2 regions of the Desulfonatronum thiodismutans genome follow, and region 2 is predicted to be linked to the other one. Evidence: riboswitches for the same ligand, from Rfam matches in the RefSeq annotation. Region 2 holds a riboswitch; the other holds the start of a gene.
The links. A riboswitch is a leader RNA that binds a small molecule or an ion and turns the genes downstream of it on or off. The one in region 2 is predicted to bind cobalamin.
Positions count from the first base shown of each region.

Region 1: another riboswitch for cobalamin. It lies ahead of GY33_RS0113020 (anaerobic ribonucleoside-triphosphate reductase activating protein); the one in region 2 lies ahead of GY33_RS0112310 (sirohydrochlorin cobaltochelatase).

Region 1 is NZ_JPIK01000017.1:118,691-128,917, reverse strand. It holds gene GY33_RS0113030 (DNA polymerase IV) at 1-59, shown strand, start outside; gene GY33_RS0113025 (ribonucleoside triphosphate reductase) at 137-2,212, opposite strand; gene GY33_RS0113020 (anaerobic ribonucleoside-triphosphate reductase activating protein) at 2,206-2,868, opposite strand; cobalamin riboswitch at 2,928-3,114, opposite strand; gene GY33_RS0113015 (hypothetical protein) at 3,262-3,789, opposite strand; gene GY33_RS0113010 (cupin domain-containing protein) at 3,855-4,190, opposite strand; gene GY33_RS0113005 (divergent polysaccharide deacetylase family protein) at 4,206-5,696, opposite strand; gene GY33_RS0113000 (S41 family peptidase) at 5,722-6,996, opposite strand; gene GY33_RS0112995 (murein hydrolase activator EnvC family protein) at 7,174-8,247, opposite strand; gene GY33_RS0112990 (endonuclease III domain-containing protein) at 8,342-9,025, opposite strand; gene tpx (thiol peroxidase) at 9,233-9,748, shown strand; gene GY33_RS0112980 (glycosyltransferase family 2 protein) at 9,913-10,227, opposite strand, start outside.
Region 2 is NZ_JPIK01000015.1:13,528-23,754, reverse strand. It holds gene GY33_RS19900 (putative metalloprotease CJM1_0395 family protein) at 70-1,155, shown strand; cobalamin riboswitch at 1,197-1,423, shown strand; gene GY33_RS0112310 (sirohydrochlorin cobaltochelatase) at 1,556-2,545, shown strand; gene cbiM (cobalt transporter CbiM) at 2,532-3,164, shown strand; gene GY33_RS21055 (hypothetical protein) at 3,158-3,802, shown strand; gene GY33_RS0112290 (energy-coupling factor transporter transmembrane component T family protein) at 3,811-4,599, shown strand; gene GY33_RS0112285 (energy-coupling factor ABC transporter ATP-binding protein) at 4,599-5,249, shown strand; gene GY33_RS0112280 (iron ABC transporter substrate-binding protein) at 5,551-6,675, shown strand; gene GY33_RS0112275 (FecCD family ABC transporter permease) at 6,678-7,751, shown strand; gene GY33_RS0112270 (ABC transporter ATP-binding protein) at 7,748-8,500, shown strand; gene GY33_RS0112265 (FmdE family protein) at 8,542-9,156, shown strand; gene GY33_RS0112260 (DUF4258 domain-containing protein) at 9,137-9,502, shown strand; gene GY33_RS0112255 (YgiT-type zinc finger protein) at 9,524-9,733, shown strand; gene trhA (PAQR family membrane homeostasis protein TrhA) at 9,823-10,227, shown strand, end outside.

The DNA.
Region 1 (10,227 bases), on a different contig from region 2:
AGAAATTCGGCCCGGAGTCCATGGTCCGGGGACGCATCTTTGGTTTTCGGAAGTCGTAGCAGCGACCGTCCCCGGAAAGAAACGGTCGCTTTTGGACCGAGTTGGCGGCAACCACATCATGCCTTCACCGTGAATCTCAGCTCACGGTGCATTCACCTCCCAGTCCGGCAAAAACGCGACGCTGGGCGTATTCGGACTGTTTGCCCTGGTTCCAGCGTTGGACCGGCCGATAGTAGCCCACGACCCGGGTGTAGACTTCCGCCGGGTTGCCGCATTCCGGGCACTCCGGGTGCTCGCCTCGAAGGTATCCGTGGTCCTTGCACACGGAAAAGGTCGGAGTGATGGAGATGTAGGGCAGCTTGGTCCGGCTCATGGCCTTGACCAGAAAGGCCCGCAGGGACTGGGGATCGGCCACGGCCTCGCCCAAGAAGGTGTGAAAGACCGTCCCGCCGGTGTACAGGGTCTGCAACTGGTCCTGATGCTCCAGGGCCGCGAAGACGTCCAGCCCCAGGTCCACGGGCAGGGCCGTGGAGTTGGTGTAGTACGGCACGCCGTTGCCCGAGGCTTTGATCCCGGCGTAGAGCGTCTTGTCCAGCTTGGCCAGCCGGTAGCTGACGCCCTCGGCCGGGGTGGCTTCCAGGTTGTACAGGTTGCCGGTCTCCTCCTGGAAGCGTCGGGTCAGGTCCTGGAGGTGGAGCAGGGTGGTCCGCATCAGCCGGATCCCGGCCGGGGTTTCGATGCCCTTGCCCAGCAGGTTCTGGCAGGCCTCGTGGCCGCCCACCACGCCGATGGTGGAAAAGTGTCCGCGGTAGGCGTTTTTCAGGTAGCGCCGGGTGAAGGGAAACATGCCCCGTTCCAGGTTGTCGTTGATCAGCTTGCGCTTGAACTCCAGACTGTCCCGGGCCAGTTCGGCGTATTCCGTGACCAAGTCCAGATAGTCGGCCTCGTCGTGGGCCAGAAAGGCCAGCTTGGGCAGATTCAGGGTGGCCACGCCGATGGAGCCGGTCAGGTCCCCGGCGCCGAACAACCCCCCGACCTTCTTGCGCAGTTCGCGCAGATCCATCTGCAACCGGCAGCACATGGAGCGGACGTCCTCGGGCTTGAAGTCCGAATTGATGAAGTTCTGAAAGTATGGAACTCCATATTTGGCAGTAAGTTGGAGCAGCAGCTCGCCCACCTCGGTTTCCCAGGGAAAGTCCTCGGTCACGTTGTAGGTCGGGATGGGAAAGGAGAAGATGCGGCCATGGTAGTCACCCTGAAGCATGACTTCCAGAAAAGCCCGGTTGATCATCTCCATCTCCGGGCCGAAGTCCGCGTAGGTCTGGCTGTCGTGGAGCCGGCCGCCGATGATCACTGCTTCGGATGCCAGGTGTTTGGGCGGGGCCAAGTCGAAGCTCAAATTGGTGAACGGGCTCTGGCCGCCCCAGCGGGACGTGGTGTTCAGATTGAACACGAATTTCTGAATGGCTTGGCGAACCTGACGGTAGTCCAGTTCGTCTTGACGGATAAAGGGCGCGAGATAGGTGTCCACGTTGTTGAAGGCCTGAGCCCCGGCCCATTCGTTTTGCAGGGTGCCCAGGAAGTTGACCATCTGGCCCAGGGCGGAGTCGAAATGCTTCGGCGGACCGGATGAGGAGCGACCCTCCAGATTGAAGCCTTCCAGCAGCAGATCCCGCAGGCTCCATCCGGCGCAGTATCCGGCCAGGCCGAAGGACAGGTCGTGGATGTGCAGGTAGCCGTGTTCATGGGCCTGACGCACTTCCAAGGGGTATTTTTCCAGGGCGTATCGGGCCTGGACCGTGCCGGAAAGGTGCAGCATCAGGCCCTGGAAAGAGTGGGACATGTTGGCGTTTTCAGCCACCCGCCAGTCGGACTTGTTCACGTAGGCGTCGATGGTGTCCATGATGTCCAGGAACGCGGCCTTTTGTTCCCGGATTTGGCGGCGTTTTTCCCTGTACAGGATATAGCGCTTGGCCACGTCGAACAGCCGGGACTGCATCAGAACCGCCTCGACCTGATCCTGCACCTGTTCCTGGTCCGGAACGGTCAGACCGGCCTCGGAAAGGCGTTCCTCCACCTTGCGGGCCATGCGGTCGGCCAAGATTGCATCTTGGATTCCGCAGGATTTCAGTGCCTTAAGGATAGCTGCGGCGATTCGGTCCACGGCCCAGGTTTCGGTGCGTCCGTCACGTTTGCAGATGTGGGTCAGCATGGTTGCTCCTTGGGATGATAGCCCTGGAAAGGGCGGGATGGTTGGCGAAAAGGTTGGGTTTGCAAGAGAAATCCGGAGGGAGGGAGAGATCTGGTTTCAAGGAGGTCCTCCGGCGTCAACAGGGGGACCAGGGTGGTTCTGAACAGAAAGTGTTTGGGATGGCGTTCGGCCAATTTGAAAATCCGGCCCAGGGTGGCCTTGGCTTCACGGGCGGTGATTTTGTTGCCGGTCAACACGGGATATTTGGACCACGGCCCTTTGAGGTCCACGGCCAACAGGTCCGCGGCCTGGATGTCCAGAATACGCTCCACGACGTCGGGATGCATGCCGTTGGTATCCAGCTTGACGGGTAAGCCCGATCGGGCCCGCAATTCGGCGAGCCATTCGGGAAGGTCCGTGGACAAAGCCGGCTCTCCGCCGGTGACCACGAGGCCGTCCAGCCAGGGGGCTCGCTGGTCGAGAAAGCCGAGAGCTCGGTCGCGAGAGATACAGGGATCGTCTTCGGAATTCCAGGCCAGATGGAAGTTGTGGCACGTGGGGCAACGCAGGTCGCAGCCGCCGAGAAACAGCACGGCGCAGACGCGACCCGGCCAGTCGCACAAACTCAGCGGCTCCAGGCCGCGCAGCCTGGACCAGGGAGAAGGGTGATTCCGCATAGTCCGTGATGGGGCTAATAAAGCCCCGGGGAACGGTCGTCTGGACATCCTCGTGTCCCGCGACAAATGCGCTTCAGGCAGGTCTTCTGACTTGTCCCCCTGATCTGGCGGGCCTTCCCGGAACACGGTTCCAGTGGCCATGCGAAGCCAGTCGGGTTGAATGGGACTTACAGCGGCGGGACCGTCCCGGAATTACACCGGGTTCCCTCTTGGCGCCATGGGGCGACCTGAAGCAAGGAGGCATGGCATGGGCGTTCGTTGAAAACGAGTTCGCCCATGCGTGAGAAGTTCTTAAAAAGAATCCGTGTCGATGTCCAGAAGTTGCTGCGAGGTGGCGGGACGGGCACGTGAAGGACAGGGCTGAAGAGCCATCGACCCTCACCAGCCATCGATTCAGATTCTGGTTAATGCCCCCTCATGAGCGAAGAACACTGAGCCGCGTTCCCCCGCGTGTTTTTTTTCCGAGGCCTCCTGAGCCATGTAGTGTTCATGCGGGGCGAGGGTCATGTTGTAGCCGAAGGTGATCTGGAGAGAGGCCGTGCGGTTGAGCCGGTCCGGACGCAAGGTGAACGTGAAGGACACTCCTTGAGCGGGATCCAGGATGAGGCTGGAGTAAACGCGCAAATCCTGGGCCAGGACCCGTCCCTGGTCGTCGCTGAGATAGGCGGCCAGCCATAAATCCTCGATCCAACTCAAATCAGCCGGAAGGTTTTCCGTCTTGGGGACCGCCCGTCCCTTGACTCGGTACTGTCCGCCATAGGACTCCGCGACGTAGGTAAAGCGCCAGAAACGCATCTCCAGTTGTTGTTCCGCGTTCAATACCCAGGGCTGACGCTGCAAGTGGCCGACGCTGGAGTAGGAACAGCCGACGGCCATGAACGTCAAAAAGACAAGAGTCATGGGAAAGCGTATTCGGCGCATGATCGTCTCTCCTATGGTCATCAAAAGGCGGCGAAGGTTGAATCCATTTGCGGGGTGCGCACGGATCAGGAATGCGCCTTGTCGGTCATCCGGCCATGCACGGCCAGCCAGATGCAGGGCGGGTCGTCGCTGGTGCGTTCCACGCGGTGTCGCAAGCCGGCTGGGAGAAAGAGACAGTCTCCGGCTTTGAGGGTCTTGGTCCTTCCGTCCGTGAAGCGGATTTCCGCCTCGCCCTGTACGAGGGCGACCCATTCGTCCAGTTCCTGGTCATACCAGAAATCGGGAGGCGAAACATGGCCCAGCGAGATGATTCGCTCGATGCGCAGACCGTCCCCACGCGCCAACAGATCGACCCGCTCCTCGGGCATGGTGCCCTTTGGGATGAAAAACAGGTTGAACATGATGAAATTGGTTTGTCAGCGCTCGGCCAAGGACTGGCGGGAGAGCAGGGAGCCGAGGGAGACGACGTTGATTCGCTGATCACGTTCGCGCTCCCATAGCTTCAATGCTTCCAGGGTTTCCGGGTAGGGGTGGCCGATGGCGATCACCTGCCCCTGGTTATGGGCCAATTGCTCGGCCTTGCGCAGTTGGAACAGAATTGCCTGGACATTGGGAATGTTGTCCAGGAAAATGTGCCTGCGAAGGTGCTCCAGGCCGATTTTGCGGGCCTGTTCGTCCGCGACGGAATCTCCGGTGGTCAGGCTGTCCAGAAAAAAGAGGTCGCGACGCTTCAACTCCTGGAGCACCGTGGACATGCCCGACTCGTCCGCGGTGAACCGGGAGCCCATGTGATTGTTGATCCCGATGGCTTGGGGAACCTGGGCCAGATTGTTCCGCAGGATTCTCAGGATTTGCTCATCCTCCATGCCCACGAACAGGGCCCCGGGGCCGGGGTCGGCCCGGTGGGGGTAGTCCAGGGGTTCCATGGGCTGGTGCAGGAGCACGTCGCGGCCCGCGGCGGCTCCGATCCGGGCAACTTCCCGACTTTTGGAAATATTGGGCAGAACGGCGAAGGTCACCGGGAAGGATAGGGCGGCCAGTTCCCTGGCTTGGTGTACGTTCTCGCCCAGGTCGTCGATCACCACCACCAGTCGCGGACCGGTTCCCGGTTGAGCGGGAGAGGGGGGCGGAAGGGGTTTGCGGGCGTGTTCTTCCAGAAACAGAGTATGCGTCGGCAAATTGAGCAGGGATATCCGTAATTCTTGTTTGCCGGGCCCACCGTTAATCTGCCGCAGTTCCGCGTTATGCACCCAAAGTTCCAGGTTGCGGCGCAGGGTCTGTTCGAAGCTTCGGGCATCCCGGTCCAAGCCGATGGCCAGGGACTGGGTGTGGTATTTCTGCCCGTTTCTGGTTTTCATCTGAATGTCCAGATGCCGCACCGAGCGAGGGTCCAGGTTCAACTCCATGATGGTCTGGACCAAGGCCAAGTCGACCTCCTTGACCTGCTGCTCCAGCAGTTCCGTGTCGAATACTTCGTAAACCAAGCCTTGACGGTGTGACGGAGGTGGGGGGGCGGCATCGGGCGCGATGCGGGCGCGGACATGGTTCGCTGGGGCTGGAGTCTTCAAGCTGGCGACCTTGGCCGGCTGCGTGGGCGCGGGCCGGGAAACAGATTGAGGGGAGGAAGTTGGGGCTGGAGCTGAGACCGGTTTGTCGATCGTCGCGATGTCCGTAGACAGGGTATCCACCGGGGAGAGGCTCAAGGCCCAGACAAGGGTGATGGCGGTCAAACCGGTGGCCGCGGCCATGAGCATCACCCAGAGCTTGGAAAAAACCTTACGGGATGATCGTTTGCGGCCGGTTTTGGCCGCGGTTTTCTTGGGCTTGCCCCCGCCCTTGCCACCACTTTTCGTGGAGGTGGAAGAGCGGGAGGGCTTGCCGTTTTTTTTCGTTGTTTTACCGGTCATCGCCGACCCATGTCGGTTTGCGAGGTTAACGGAGCGCTTTGAGTCTGGGCATGGCCTTAACCATTTCCAAGGCCAAGCGCAGCTGGTTGTCCCGTTCGAGCATTTCCAGGACCTGGGGTCTGGGGTGATCGCGCTGGTCCGGGGGAATCGGGCCGGTTTCCAGGTGTCGGATCAGGTCGCCTTCGCGAACCAAAGGCATGCGCCCTTCTCGCTGGTCGTCACTCAAGGCGACAAAGGGAACCGAAATGTCCGGGTCGATGCCCTTGGCCTGGATGGAGCGGCCGTTGGGCGTATAGTAGACCGCCGTTGTCAGCTTGATCCCGGAGCCGTCGGCCAGGGGGATGATCGTCTGCACGGACCCCTTGCCAAAGGTCTGTTCACCCAGGATTAACGCCCGTCCGTGGTCCTGCAGGGCCCCGGCGACGATTTCCGAGGCGGAGGCTGAACCGGCGTTGATCAGCACCACCATGGGCGTTTCCTTGTCCAGCACGTTGCGGGATGCGTCGAAGTTCATTTCCGCCTGGGCCGACCGCCCTTTGGTATAGACGATTTTGCCCTCGTGCAGAAAGGCGTCGGCCACGGCCACGGCCTGGTTCAGCAATCCGCCGGGGTTGTTGCGCAGGTCGAGGATCAGCCCAACGCGCTGATCAAGGTCGAATCGGTCCAGGGCTTCCCGCAGGTCGTCCATGGTGGTTTCCTTGAAGCTGGTCAGCCGCACCAGGACCACTCCGGGCTCCAATTCGAACAGCTTGACCGTGTGCATCGGGATGACGTCGCGGCTGATGGTCACGGTGCGGGGAACGGTATCGCCCTTGGACAGGATGGTCAGATCCACGGTTGTGCCCCGGGGCCCTCGAATCAGCTTCACGGCGTCCATGATCGTAATGTCCTGGGTGGATTGGCCGTCGATTTCCAAAATATGATCTCCGGATTTGAGTCCCTCACGGAAGGCCGGGGTGTCCTCGATGGGGGACACGACCGTCAGCCTGCCTTCCACGAGGCTGATCTCAATGCCGATCCCCGTGAACTCCCCGGAGGTGTCGATCTGCATTTCCCGGAAGGCGTCCTGGGTCATGAAGCTGGAATGGGGATCCAGTTCCTGAAGCATGCCCCGGATGGCGCCCTGGATCATCTCGTTGCGATCCACGTCCTGAACGTAATAACGCTCCACCAAGTCCAAGACCTGGCTGAAGCGCTTGAGCGGCGAGTAGCGTTCCTCGTCCGTGGCCATGCTCTGACCGAAAGTGACGGCCAGCAAGAAAAGAAGTGTAACGGTGCCGACCCAGTGGACAACCCGCATGATGACCTCCGAATGCATGTTGAAATCGTGTGCTGATATGGTGGACGGCGCCCGAAAGCACCGTGCAGGGATATACGTTCCGGTGCGGCTTGTCGTCGACGGGGTTTCCGCGGTCCCTCCGGCTTCCGTATCCGGATTCTCTTGTCAATTCACTCGTTGCCGTCGCCATTGCCGCCGTTAATCGGCGACAAGCCAGATATCAGGATTAACGGGATTTTGCTGAAAACGCAATTCAAAGTAGAGCCCCGGACCATCCACTTTGGGGTAACGCCCCGCTACTCCGATCTGTTCATCCTTTTCCACTTCCTGACCCACGGCGACAAGCGGGTTGTTCAGAAACGCGTACAGGCTGTAATAATCTTCACCGTGGTAGAGAATGACCACGTGGCCATAACCCCGGAGCACGTCGCTATGAACCACCTTGCCCCAGGAGATGGCGCGCACGGCTGCGTTCTCGGACATCGCGAAACTCAAGCCGCGGTGCGGAGGGTCGGCCTGAGGCCGAAAACGTTCCACGACCCGGCCCTGGGTCGGCCAAGTCATGTGACCACGCAAGTCCGTGAAGTTCCTGGATGTCAGGGTTTGGAGCCGGTAGTTCAGCTCGGCGATGCTTTGCAGGATTTCCTTGATTTGTTCTTCAGCTGAGACTTGTTGCGCGCGCACCTCCTGGACGCGGCGCAGGAATTCCAGCTTTTGCTTGAGCAGTCGGTCCTTGCCGGCTTCGATTCGAAGCATCTGCGCGGTGATTTCTTCTCGCGCCCGCTCCAGTCGGGCCAGTCCCAGAGCCAATTCCCGCCCCTGTCGGCGAAGTTGATCGATTCGGTCCTGAACCAGGTCGTAGATCCGGGACAGCCAATTGTATTGCCGGTCAGCCTCGTCCCAGGAGGTCAACGTCTGGAGATTGTGCTCCACGCCCTGCAAATGCACCGGCCAGAGCAGGGCCAGCAGACGGCCCAGTTCCTCGCTGGTTTGGGCCCGAGCCAAGTCCAGTTCCTGATAGTCCTTCAGCCGGACGCGTTCTTCCTGACGCAGGCGATCCAGATGTGTTTCCAGTTCCGTGATCTCGTCCGCAGTGGCCCGCAACCGGGCCTCCACTTCCTGCAGATCGGCGAACAAGGCGCGTTCCTGCTCTGAAAGGCCTTTGAGAATATCTTCGTGGGTACGGATATCGCGCTCACGCTCTTCCAGGGTGCGTTGAATGGTTCCCGTGGTCGCGGCCGGGCTTGGACCGCTCAGAAAGAGTAAAATCATGACCGTCCAAAACCAAATCTGGGGCCAACGGATTCGAGAAAAGGCAAAGGGCGATGCTTTCATGGGATGCGTGGAGAGCACGGAAAGTGGAGTTTCAGGGGGTATACCCGGGAGGGGAGTAGTGGGGGAGAAACGGTCGCAGGGGACACTCATCGCAGCGCGGCTTCCGTTTTCGGCACCACTCCTTGCCGACCCGCACCAGTAAGGCGTGGTATTCGTTGTAATGTTCAACCTGTTCCGGAAGATGAGACATGAACATATCTTGCAGCTCGGCGTAATCCACGTCTTCGGGAACAAGTCCATGTCGGTTGCAGATTCTGGCCGTATAAGCGTCCACCACGAACACCGGGCGGTCCAATGCGTAGAGCAGAATGCTGTCCGCGGTCTCCGGACCGATGCCCTTGACTGCCAGCAACCGTTCGCGCAGTTCAACGGTGTTCAGAAGGGCAAGATCCTTCATATCCAATGCGCGCTCCTGGTCCAGAAAGTCCAGAAAATTTTGGATTTTTTTGGCTTTTTGCCGAAAGAACCCCGATGGTCGAATGCACTCCTCCACGGCCTCCGGCCGAGCCAAGCGAAGCTGTTCCGGGTCGAGCAGGTCGTGCCGGCGCAGGCTGGCAATGGCCTTTTCCACGTTGGACCAGTTGGTGTTCTGGGTCAAAATCGCGCCCAGGACCACTTCAAACGGACTTTGGGCCGGCCACCATCCGCTTGGACCAAGGCGGGCCAACATGGCGTCGAACATGTCGGTGAGGAGTCGGGTGGTGGAAGCGGGCATGCGATTGGTCTCTAGATTGGCGTCTTGAATCGGATGTTCATAAGAATTGCGCGGGGTTCTTGCAACTCCGAATCGTGAAGGTTACTCTTCCGGAACCAGATTGCCAAGAGATGCCCGGTGAATGCCCGTCGGCGAACACCTGCTTCGCCGCATCACCGCCCAGATGGACGTACTTTCGAGAAACATAACCACAACAAGGAGCCGATCATGAAGGAACGTTTTGGTTTGATCACGTTGAAAGGCCAGCCCATAACGCTGACTGGCAACACGGTTCAGGAAGGCGACGCCGCGCCGGATTTCCAGGTCGTGGACAACGACCTCAAGCCGTTCAGCTTTTCATCCCTCAAGGACAAGGTGACGATCATCACCTCGGTTCCGTCCCTGGACACCCCGGTCTGCGACCTCGAAGCCCGTCGCTTCAATCAGGAAGCGGCCAAATTGGGAGACGACGTTCAGATCCTGGTCATCAGCATGGATCTGCCCTTTGCTCAAAAACGCTGGTGCGCCGCCGCCGGAGTAAACAACGTTTTGACCCTTTCCGATCACAAAGACGCCTCGTTCGGCACTGAATACGGCATGCTGATCAAGGAACTGCGCCTTCTGGCCCGGGCCGTGTTCGTCGTGGATCGTGAGAAAACCGTTCGGTATATGGAGCTGGTCAAGGAAGTAGGGCAGGAGCCGAATTACGAACTGGCCTTGGATGCGGCCAAGAAACTGCTGTAGCCGAGACCTCTCGCCGGTCGACGAAGCGGCTTTCCGTCAATGCCGCATGGTTCCCTTCACGATAAAAGTGTTTTGTTTTGTCATTGAGGAGGAATCGTGCGGCATTGCTATTTTTCAGTGACAAACCAACGGTGCCGTTGGAGAGGGGCGAAAAAGCGCGTGTCTCATTTTTCAGGTCTGCGGACATACTCCAGTAATTTCCGAGGATACTTGCAGAGCAGACGCGGCATGGTCGTGTGGATGTCGTTTTCCTTGCAGGCTCGCACGATTTCGCGGTTCAGCACCCAGTTGCTCTTGAGGTTCCTGGAACTGACCCCTCCTGAACGCATGTGCACCAGCACCTTGGGGATACGGGTGTAGGCGAGCCCGTGGCGGGCCAGGAAGCGGGTCAGCAGTTCGTAGTCCGCGGCGATGCGGTAGTCCGTGCGGTAGAGCCCAAAGCGTTGATAGTGTTCCCGCAGGGTGAAAAAAGTGGGGTG
Region 2 (10,227 bases):
GCATAGCCAATCTTCGACCGCCATGGCTTTACTTATCCCAGAGCCTCAGCACCTCTCAGAGTCCCCTCTATGGACATCGCCGCATCACATCCCGCTTCCGCTCCCTCCTGGAGCAACTCGCTTTCCCTGGGCGGTTTCGCGAGCCACGACCATTCCCAGCACGGCGAGGACGGCTCCTGCCCGTTTTGCAATTCCTCCCGGCAACAGTACTCCGGGACCGGTCAAAACCTGAGCGAGCAGGCTTCCGGAGCCGCCGGCGTCGCGGCAGGTCTTGCCGGAGCGGTACAGGCTCCAAGCCCTCTTGCGCCGAGAGACGTGGTCAACCTCAGCCACCGCACGGACCAGGACGGCCAAAGACTCAAAGGCGACCAGGGCCAGTCCGTCGCTCTTGGCCTGGATATCGGTTACGGGCCGGACGCCAAGCCGGTCGCGGGCGGCGCCTTTGAAGAGCAGCACCACCGGGATTCGTTCACCAGGAAGGAAGGGCGAAGCGACGCAGTCCCGGACCAGGACGATGATCCCAAAGCGGCGCAAACCGTGGACAGGGACGACGGCGACAAGCAAAACGCAATCCTGGCGGTCCCCGACGAGTCGGAACTGTCGTCGGAGGACCGTCAGGTTCTGGAGCAGCTTCGGCAGCGCGACGCCGAGGTCCGGGCCCATGAGCAGGCCCATGTGGCCGCCGGAGGGCAATATGTCACCGCCGGAGCCAGCTACACCTACGAAACCGGACCGGACGGACGGCAATACGCCGTGGCCGGGGAAGTGAGCATCGATACCTCGCCAGTGCCCGGAAATCCGGAACAGACCGAACAAAAAGCCCAGACCATCCGCCGGGCCGCCCTGGCCCCGGCCAGCCCTTCGCCCCAAGACGTCAAGGTGGCGACCAGCGCGGCCCAGATGGAAGCCGAAGCCCGGATGGAACGCATCCAGAACGAGCAGGAAGAGCAGCAGACCGACGGCGACGAACACCAACCCGCGGGCCGTGCTCAAGACCAAGCCGCGTCCGACTATCCCGGATTCTTCAGCCGAACGCCGGACTTGACCGTTCCCACGCAATCGTTCCCGTTCGACCCCGCTCCTTCCAACCACGCCGCGTATATTCAGGCCTACCGCAAGCAACTGGCCTTGGCTGGCACAGTGAACCTGGCTTAACCACCCGCCAGCCTGTTTGACTCCCGCCCCCTTCCCGGATACGAGGTCCGAAACATGCTGGTTCTCCATTATGGAGACGAAGAGGGAATCCGGTGCGAGACCGGAGCGGACCCGCCGCTGTAACCCCAGCTCCCCCTATGTTTCGGGGAGAAGCGAAGCGTTCTTGAAGACGCCACTGTCCATGTTCGGCAACATCAGCCGAATCGGATGGGAAGGCGGAACGACTTCCTGGGGAAGCCAGAAGACCTACCGGCATCAGGCCCCAAGGCAACGGGTGTTTTGCCGCTTCAGGGGATGTCCCGCCAGAGCCCCGATATTCCCGGCCCGACGCGCCGACAACCCAGCCTCCCAAGCACGCCGAACACTCGTTTCCCGTCCCGTTCTTTTCCGGAGGGAATCGATGCAGACCGATACGCACTCACATGGCCGACACCGTCACGGCCTCGCCTTTGACCATCACGACCATCACTCCAAATGCGATCATGGTCATGAGCACGGTCACGACCACGATCATCATCATGGCCCCGAAGCTCCTCCCGGCCCCAAGCGTCCGGGCATTCTGCTGGTCGCCTTCGGGACCACGGTGGTCCCGGCCCGCCAAGCCTACGACCAGTTCGAAGCCCAGGTCCGCGCCCGGTATCCGGGCATTCCCCTGGCCTGGGGGTTCACCGCGCACAAGGTCCGGCGCAAGCTGGCCGACCTGGGACTGCCCCACGACTGCGTGGCCGTGGCCCTGAGCCGGATGCACGACCAGGGCGTGACTCACTTGACCGTCCAATCCTTGCACACCATTCCCGGCGTGGAATACTTCTGGACCCAAAATCTGGCCAAGGCCTACGAACACCCGCGCAAGGGATTCATCCAGGTCACCCTGGGCGCGCCCCTTCTGAACGACCAGGAGGATCTGCGCCGGGTCGCGGACTGTCTGCCGGGGTTCATTCCCCAAGAGCGCCGACCCGATGAAGCCGTGATCCTGGCCGGGCACGGCACCTACCACGACGGCCAGCAACGCTACCTGGACTTGCAGGCCCACATCCGGAATCGCGACCCGCTGCTGCACACGGCCCTGCTCATGGGCGAGCCGGGCCTTGCGGCCATTATCGCCCAGCTTCAGGAACAACGGGTTTCCACGGTCTGGCTGCTGCCCTTCATGGCCGTTTGCGGCCATCACGTCCTAAAGGACATGTTCGGAGACCGACCCACTTCCTGGAGCAACCGGCTGCGCACGGCCGGATTCGAGGTCCGGGAACACGCCGCCGGAACCATCGAATCTCCCTGCTTCCGGTCCATCTGGCTGGACCATCTGGACACGGCCATGGACAGCCTGGGGCTGACCGAACCAACCGCCGCCCAACCCAACCACGGAGGCGCCGACCATGCACATCACTGAAGGCGTTCTCTCCGCACCGGTCCTGGCTCTGGGCGCTGCCGTCACGATCCCCGGATTGTGGCTCGGCCTGCGCCGACTGGACGAGGATCGGCTGATCCTGGCCGCGGCCCTGGCCGCGGTCTTTTTCATCGCCTCCCTGATCCACGTTCCTCTGGGCCCCAGCAGCGTCCACCTGCTGCTCAACGGCCTGGCCGGACTGCTCCTGGGCTGGGTCGCCTTTCCGGTGATCTTCGTGGGGCTGCTGCTTCAGGCCCTGCTCTTTCAATTCGGCGGCCTGCTGGTCCTGGGCGTAAACACCACATCCGTGGCGTTGCCCGCCGTGCTCTGCGGCCTGATCCTGCGGCCCTGGCTGGCCCGGGGCGGCAAACCGGCCCTGTGTGCCGGACTGCTGGCGGGCGCGGGCGCGGTTCTGGGCACGGCCCTGTTGGCCGGAACGGCATTGGCCATGACCGACCAGGGCTTTCTGACCGCGGCCAAACTGGTGGTCCTGGCCCATCTGCCGGTGGCCGCCATTGAGGGCGCGATAACCCTGTTCGTGGTCGGCTTCCTGGGCCAGACCCGACCCGACCTGCTGACCTGCGCCCTGCCGCCCGTTACCGAAGGAGGACCGTCATGCTGAAACCCGTCCCACTCCGCCTTGGGCTTCTCGCCCTGCTGCTGGTTTGCGTCACGGCATCCTGGTGGACCGCCACGGCCCATGCCCACCGCCTGCTGATCATGGCCTGGGTCCAGGGAGACCGGCTGATGGTGGAGACCGCCTTCGGCACCGGCCAGATCGGCGCGAACATGGCCATCACCGTCCAGGACGCCGTCACCGGCGACGTGCTCCTTTCCGGCGCCACGGACGCCCAGGGGCTTTACGAAGCCGCCCTGCCCGCCACGGCCCTGGAACGCCGCGCCCCCCTGCTGATCCAGGCCACGGACGGAGCCGGCCACCTGGCCGAACAAACCATTGCGCCCGAGGAACTCCCCGCACTTGCCGCACCTTCAACGGCCTCACCCCCAGAGGTCACAGGCCTCCCATCCCTTCCAGATCACCCCATTGACCATGCCCAGCTTTCCCCGCTGATCCAGCAGGCCATCGCCGAAGCCGTGCGCCAGGAAATCGCCCCTCTGCGTCGGGAAATCCTGGCCCTGAGCCAACGCGGCCCGGGCATCCCGGAAATCGTCGGCGGCATCGGCTGGATCGTCGGGCTGGCCGGTCTGGGCGCGTTGCTGCTGCGCCGAAAAACGGGAACCAACACCCATCCCCGGTGACTGGCGAAATGCTCGACGAACCCCTCGGCCCCCAAGGCTCCCTGAGCCGAAACGCCGGCCCGTTGCACCAGGGCGTGAGCCCGCTGCACCAGATGGACGCCCGGATCAAGATCCTGACCTCCGCGGTCTGCCTGATCGCGATCTCAGCGGTCCAGGGTCACGGAGCCGGATTGGCGGCACTGCTCTTCGGGCTGGGGCTGACCCGTCTGGCCGGGCTGTCCCTGGGCCGCGTGGCCGTACGGCTGATCCCGGCCAACATCTTTTTTCTCGGTCTGGCCCTGGTCCTCGGCCTGACCTATCCCGGCCCGGCCCTTGCCGCCGTCTCCTGGCTCAGCCAGGACGGCCTGATCCTGGCCCTGCGGATCAGCCTCAAAGGCAACGCCCTGCTCCTGGTCTTCATCGCCCTGCTCTGCACTTCGTCCGTGCCCGCCTTGGCCCAGGCGATGCGCCGCCTGAGGCTGGGCCGCAAATTGTCGCTGCTCCTGGCGCTGACCTTTCGCCAGTTCTTCCTGGTGGCCGAGGAGTTTCAGCGCCTGCACCGGGCCGCCCTGGCCCGCGGCTTCGTCCCTCGGTGCTCCCGGCATACCTACCGGACCATTGCCGTCCTCTTCGGACAGACCTTGCTCCGGAGTCTGGCCCGGGCCGAACGGATCCACGGAGCCATGCTCCTGCGCGGCTTTAACGGGCGCTTTCGTACCCTGGACAACGGCTCCTGGACCGCGTCCCAAGCGGTCCTGGCATCCGCGCTCTGCATCCCTCCGGTGCTGATTACCTTGCACGACCGGTTGATCTGGTGATGACCCAAAAGACGACCCCGCCCCTGCTGGCCCTGCGGCAGGCCTTCGTGGCCCACGGCCCTTCGGCTCCACCAATTCTGGAAGACTTCCATCTTTCCCTGCACTCGGAAGAACGCGTCGGCCTGGTCGGCCCCGTGGGCAGCGGCAAAACCACCCTCCTGCTCACCCTGGTCGGCCTGATCCCGCTTCGCCAGGGCTCCCTGCTTTTCCAAGACCGCCCCGTGCGGACCAAAGCGGACCTCGCGGCCCTGCGCCGCGGCGTTGGTCTTGTTTTCCAAAACCCCGACGACCAGCTTTTTTCCCCCACTGTCCTGGAAGACGTGGCCTTCGGGCCGCTGAACCTGGGCCGCTCTTCGGCCGAGGCCAGGGCTGAATCCCTGGCCATCCTGGACCAACTGTACCTGTCCCACCTCGCCCATCGCCAGCCCCACACCTTGTCCGGAGGCCAAAAGCGCCTAGTCAGCCTGGCCACGGTCCTGGTCATGCAGCCCCAGATCCTGCTCCTGGACGAACCCACCAACGACCTGGACGCCCGTTCCCGGGACATGGTCCTCCACGCCCTGACCTCTTCTTCCCGAACCATGCTCATCGCCACCCACGACCAGGAACTGCTGCACACCCTGACCACTCGCCGCATCCTTCTCGGATAAATCCCCGCCAATCCTGAGCCGGGGCACGGACAAAAATCTCCTGGAAAGACGACCCATCGTAACACGAAGACCCCTTACGCGTGACACATGGTCGCTTTTTCTCATTTTTCATTGTCATTATTCTGAATATTGATATAATCGTATGACAGCGCCGACATGCTTTTTCATTGGGCGCATTGCTCAGAACCGCGGTCAGCATCCGGCAAAGCCTTTTCGGGCTTCTCCTGGAACCTGTCAGGTTCTAATCCCCGGCCCTTCCCGGCCCGCGCTGACCATATAACCCGCACAATCAGGAGAAGATATGCGCACCAAGTTTGCTTGGTTTGGCTCCCCGGCGGCCCTCATCGTGGCTGTCGTCTTATTTTCGACTTTGGCCCAGGCTCAAGACACCAGGACCATCACGGATGCCCTGGGTCGCGAGTCCGTCATTCCGGCCCAGGTGGACCGGGTGATTTGTTCCGGGTCCGGGTGTCTGCGCTTGCTGACCTATCTCCAAGCCCATGACCGGATCGTGGCAGTGGACAGCATTGAGGTCCACGGATCACCCATTGACGCCCGACCCTACGCCATCGCCAATCCGCAATTCAAGACCTACCCGATTTTCGGTGAATTCCGGGGCCAGGATAGTCCGGAGTTGATTGCCGGGCTGGATCCCCAGCCCCAGGTCATTTTCAAGACCTATGCCGCCCGCGACGGCGACCCGGAGCAGCTCCAGACCAAGACCGGCATTCCCGTGATCGCCCTGGAGTACGGCAACCTGACCTATGGTCGCAAAAAGCTGAATACTTCTCTTGAGTTGATCGGAGAAGTCATGGGAGTTCAGGAGCGTGCCGCGACGGTCATCGACTTTTTCGACGGCTTGGAGGCGGACCTGCTTGCCCGCACCGAGGATGTGCCCGAAGACCAGCGTCCGTCCACCTACATCGGTGGTCTGGGCCAGCGCGGGCCACACGGTTTTCAGTCCACGGAACCGTCCTTTGCCCCGTTTGCGTTCACCCGGTCCAACAATGTCGCCGCCTCGCTCTCAACCCCTGAACAGCGGGCATCCCATGCCACGGTTTCCAAGGAACAGATAGTGATCTGGGATCCGAAAATCATCTTCATCGACGCGGCCACCATGCGCCTGGACGCAGGAGTCAACGCCCTGGACCAACTCCGAACCGACCCAGCCTACCAAGCCCTGTCCGCAGTGCATGCCGGACGGATATACGGTCTGTTCCCCTACAACTCCTACACGCAAAACTTCGAATCCGTCTTCGCCAACGCGTATTACGTGGGCAAGGTGCTTTATCAGGACCGCTTCGCCGACGTTGACCCCATGGCCAAGGCCGAGGAGATCGCCATCTTCCTGAACGGCGGCCCGGCGTTTGAAGAGATGAACAGCCAGTTCCAGGGCCTGGCCTTTGGTCGGATCGACATCCGGTAATCATGAGCCATTTTGATCACGGCCAGATCCCGACGACCTACAGCGCGTACATCGGCCGCAAGATTCTGTTCCTGGTCTTCCTGGCCGGGCTGACCGGCATCCTGCTGATTCTGGCCGTCTCCCTCGGTGCGGTGCGCATCCCGGCCTGGGAAGTGGTTCTGGCCTTTTTCGGCCTGGGAGAGGATGCCCGGTACGAGATCATCGTCCGGAACATCCGCCTGCCCCATGCCCTGGCCGCGATCCTGGCCGGAGCCGGGCTGGCCGCGGCCGGGGCGGCCATGCAGTCCATCCTGCGCAATCCCCTGGGCTCGCCCTTCACTTTGGGCATTTCCCAGGCCGGGGCCTTTGGGGCGGCCTTCTCCGTGATGCTCCTGGGCTCCGGAACCATGCAGAGCACCCAGGTGGGCGCGGTGAGCATCATCAATCCCTACCTGACCACCTTATCCGCGTTCATCGCCTGCATGGCCGCCTCGCTGATCATCATCGCCATCGCCCGGCTGCGCGGGGCCAGTCCGGAGGTGATGGTCCTCAGCGGAGTGGCCCTGGGCTCGCTCTTTTCCGCGGGGACCATGTTTTTGCAGTATTTTGCAGACGACGTGCAATTGGCGGCCATGGTCTTTTGGACCTTCGGCGACGTGGGCCGGGCCGGGTGGCCGGAGGTGGGCTTCATGGCCGTGGTCGTGTCCGGTGCGGTGCTTTTTTTCATCCTCAACCGCTGGAACTACAACGCCATCGACGCCGGGGACGAGACGGCCAGGGGACTGGGCGTCCGGGTGGAGCTGGTCCGGATGGTCGGGATGCTCACGGCGTCCCTGGTCACCGCGGTGATCGTCTCCTTCCTGGGAATCATCGGCTTCGTCGGGCTGGTCTGCCCGCATATCGTCCGCCGGGTCATCGGCGACGACCACCGCTTCCTGCTTCCGGCCTCGGCCCTGACCGGTGCCTGCCTGCTCCTGGCCGCGGACATCACTGCCCGCATGCTGCTCGCCCCCCGGATGCTCCCGGTGTCCATCCTCACCGCCTTCCTGGGCGCGCCGACCTTCCTCTATTTGCTGATCCGGGGACGCAACCGATGATCCTGGACGTACAAAACATCCGCATCGGCTACAACGGCCGGATGGTTCTGCATGGTCTTGACTTCAGCGTGGACCAGGGTCAGGTTCTGACCATCCTGGGGCCCAACGGCGTGGGCAAAACCACTCTGCTGCGCTGCATCAACGCCATGCTCAAACCCAAAACCGGTGCCGTGATGGTGGAAAACGCCGACGTCTTCCGGATGCGCGCCGGGGACATCGCCAAGCGCCTGGGCTACGTGGCCCAACGAAACGAGGCCGGGCGGATGACCGCCTTTGACGCCGTACTCCTAGGCCGCAAGCCGCACCTGCGCTGGCGGACCTCCGAGGCGGACCTGCGCATGGTGGACGGGGCCTTGAAACAGCTCGGCCTGGATCACCTGGCCCTGCGGCATATCAACGAGATGAGCGGCGGAGAACTGCAAAAAGTCTGCATTGCCCGGGCCCTGGTCCAGGAACCCTCGGTGCTTCTGCTGGACGAACCCACCAGCAGCCTGGACCTCAAAAACCAACTGGAAATCCTGCGCACCATCCGCCATGTGGTCCACGAGCATAAACTGGCCGCGGTGATGACCATGCACGACCTGAACATGGCCTTCCGCTTCTCCGACGCCTTCGTGTTCATCAAGGAGGGCAAAGTCTTTTGCTGCGGCTGCAACACGGACCTGACCCCGGACATGGTTCACGAGGTCTACGGCGTCCAGGTGGACATCCTGCGGCATCAGGGGCAAACTGTGGTCGTGCCCCGGTAAGCGGACTCTACCTCCAACGACCCAAAAACAGGAAAACAAAAATGCCCAACTGCACCCTGACCCAGGAGCAAATCGACCGGGCCGTCTCTTTTCACGGCCATGAATGTCCGGGACTGTGGATCGGCCTGCGGGCCGCGGAGCTTTGCCTGCGGGAACTCGGGCACAACGACGAAAACCCGATCATCGCGGTGGTGGAAACGGACATGTGCGGGGTGGACGGAATCCAGGTACTCACCGGCTGCACCCTGGGCAAGGGCAACCTGATCCACAAGGATCTGGGCAAGACGGCCTTTTCCTTCTACCGGACCACGGATGAGAAGGCCCTGCGGGCCGTGTTCCACCGCGAGGCCATGGGGCCGGAAGGCAATGAACTGCGCGATCTGATGAAAAAAGTGTTTTCTGGCTCAGCCACGGAAGAGGAGCAGGCCCGAGCCAAGGCACTCAAGGCCAAGGCCCGTCAACGCGTCTTCGAAGCCCCGCTGGCCGACCTGTTCACCGTGGCCCAGCCGATAGTTCTCGCCCCCCGACCCGCCAAAATCCTGGACAGTCTGACCTGCGCGGCCTGCGGCGAATCCACCATGGAATCCCGCACCCGCCGCTTCGCTGGCGAAACCTACTGCATTCCCTGCTTTGCGGATGTGGAGCAAAAGGTGTAGATTTTTGACTGTTCTTCACGACACATCGGCGAACATACTCTCACGAATGCGAGAGAGTATCCGCTCTCGCGAATATCTCTTTACAAAACATGCTCTTACCCAAACGCTGCGGAGAAGAATATCCAACAGCGAAATTGAGCAAGCCATGTTGTCACATTCCGAGATGATCGAGTTTTATCCTGACGACAAGTACGGCCCAAGTGCATTGATTCTAGGATTTACTTACTCCGGACGTCCTCTCCATGTTCTCTGCGGCCATCTCGATCGAACCCTTCTGAAGATCATTACCGCCTATGAGCCAGACCCTGAACAGTGGATCGACAACCGGATCCGGACCAAACGATAAGAACCGTCACAGGAGCCCGTCATGTGCGAAACCTTCGTCGACACAACCGTAACGTACACGCTGCAACTTGATGGCAAGTTTTATGTCATCGAGAATGTTCCCGCACAGGTCTGCAAAGAAACGGGAGAAGAATTTTTTTCACCGGAAACCGTTGAACATATTCACGAAATGATGCAAGGTGCAAAAACTCCAGTCCGCAAAATGGAAACCCCGGTTTTCGAATACGCGTAAATGGTGATCGCTCTCTCGAACATTGATCTTTTTCGAATTCTCCGCAAAATGGTCGCGATCCCGACAACCTAGAAAAAAGCGAGATTCCCATGGTCGCCCAGAACATATCTACCCAGAATATCACTGGAAGATACACCCTGCGTGAAGAGATCGCCAACAGCATCACGCACGGCGTGGGGATTCTGTTCTCCGTCGCCGGTCTCGCGGTTCTCATCGGCTTGGCCAGCAGGTACGGAGACGCTTGGCACATCGTCAGTTGCAGCATTTTCGGGGCCACCATGATCCTGCTGTACACGGCGTCCACCCTGTACCACGGGATCACGCACCCCGGCGCCAAACAGGTTCTCAGAATCTTTGATCACTGCGCCATTTTCCTGCTCATTGCCGGAACCTACACGCCTTTCACCCTGGTCAATCTGCGCGGGCCTTGGGGCTGGTCCCTGTTCGGTACGATCTGGGGGCTGGCCCTGCTGGGCATTGTGCTTCAACTGACC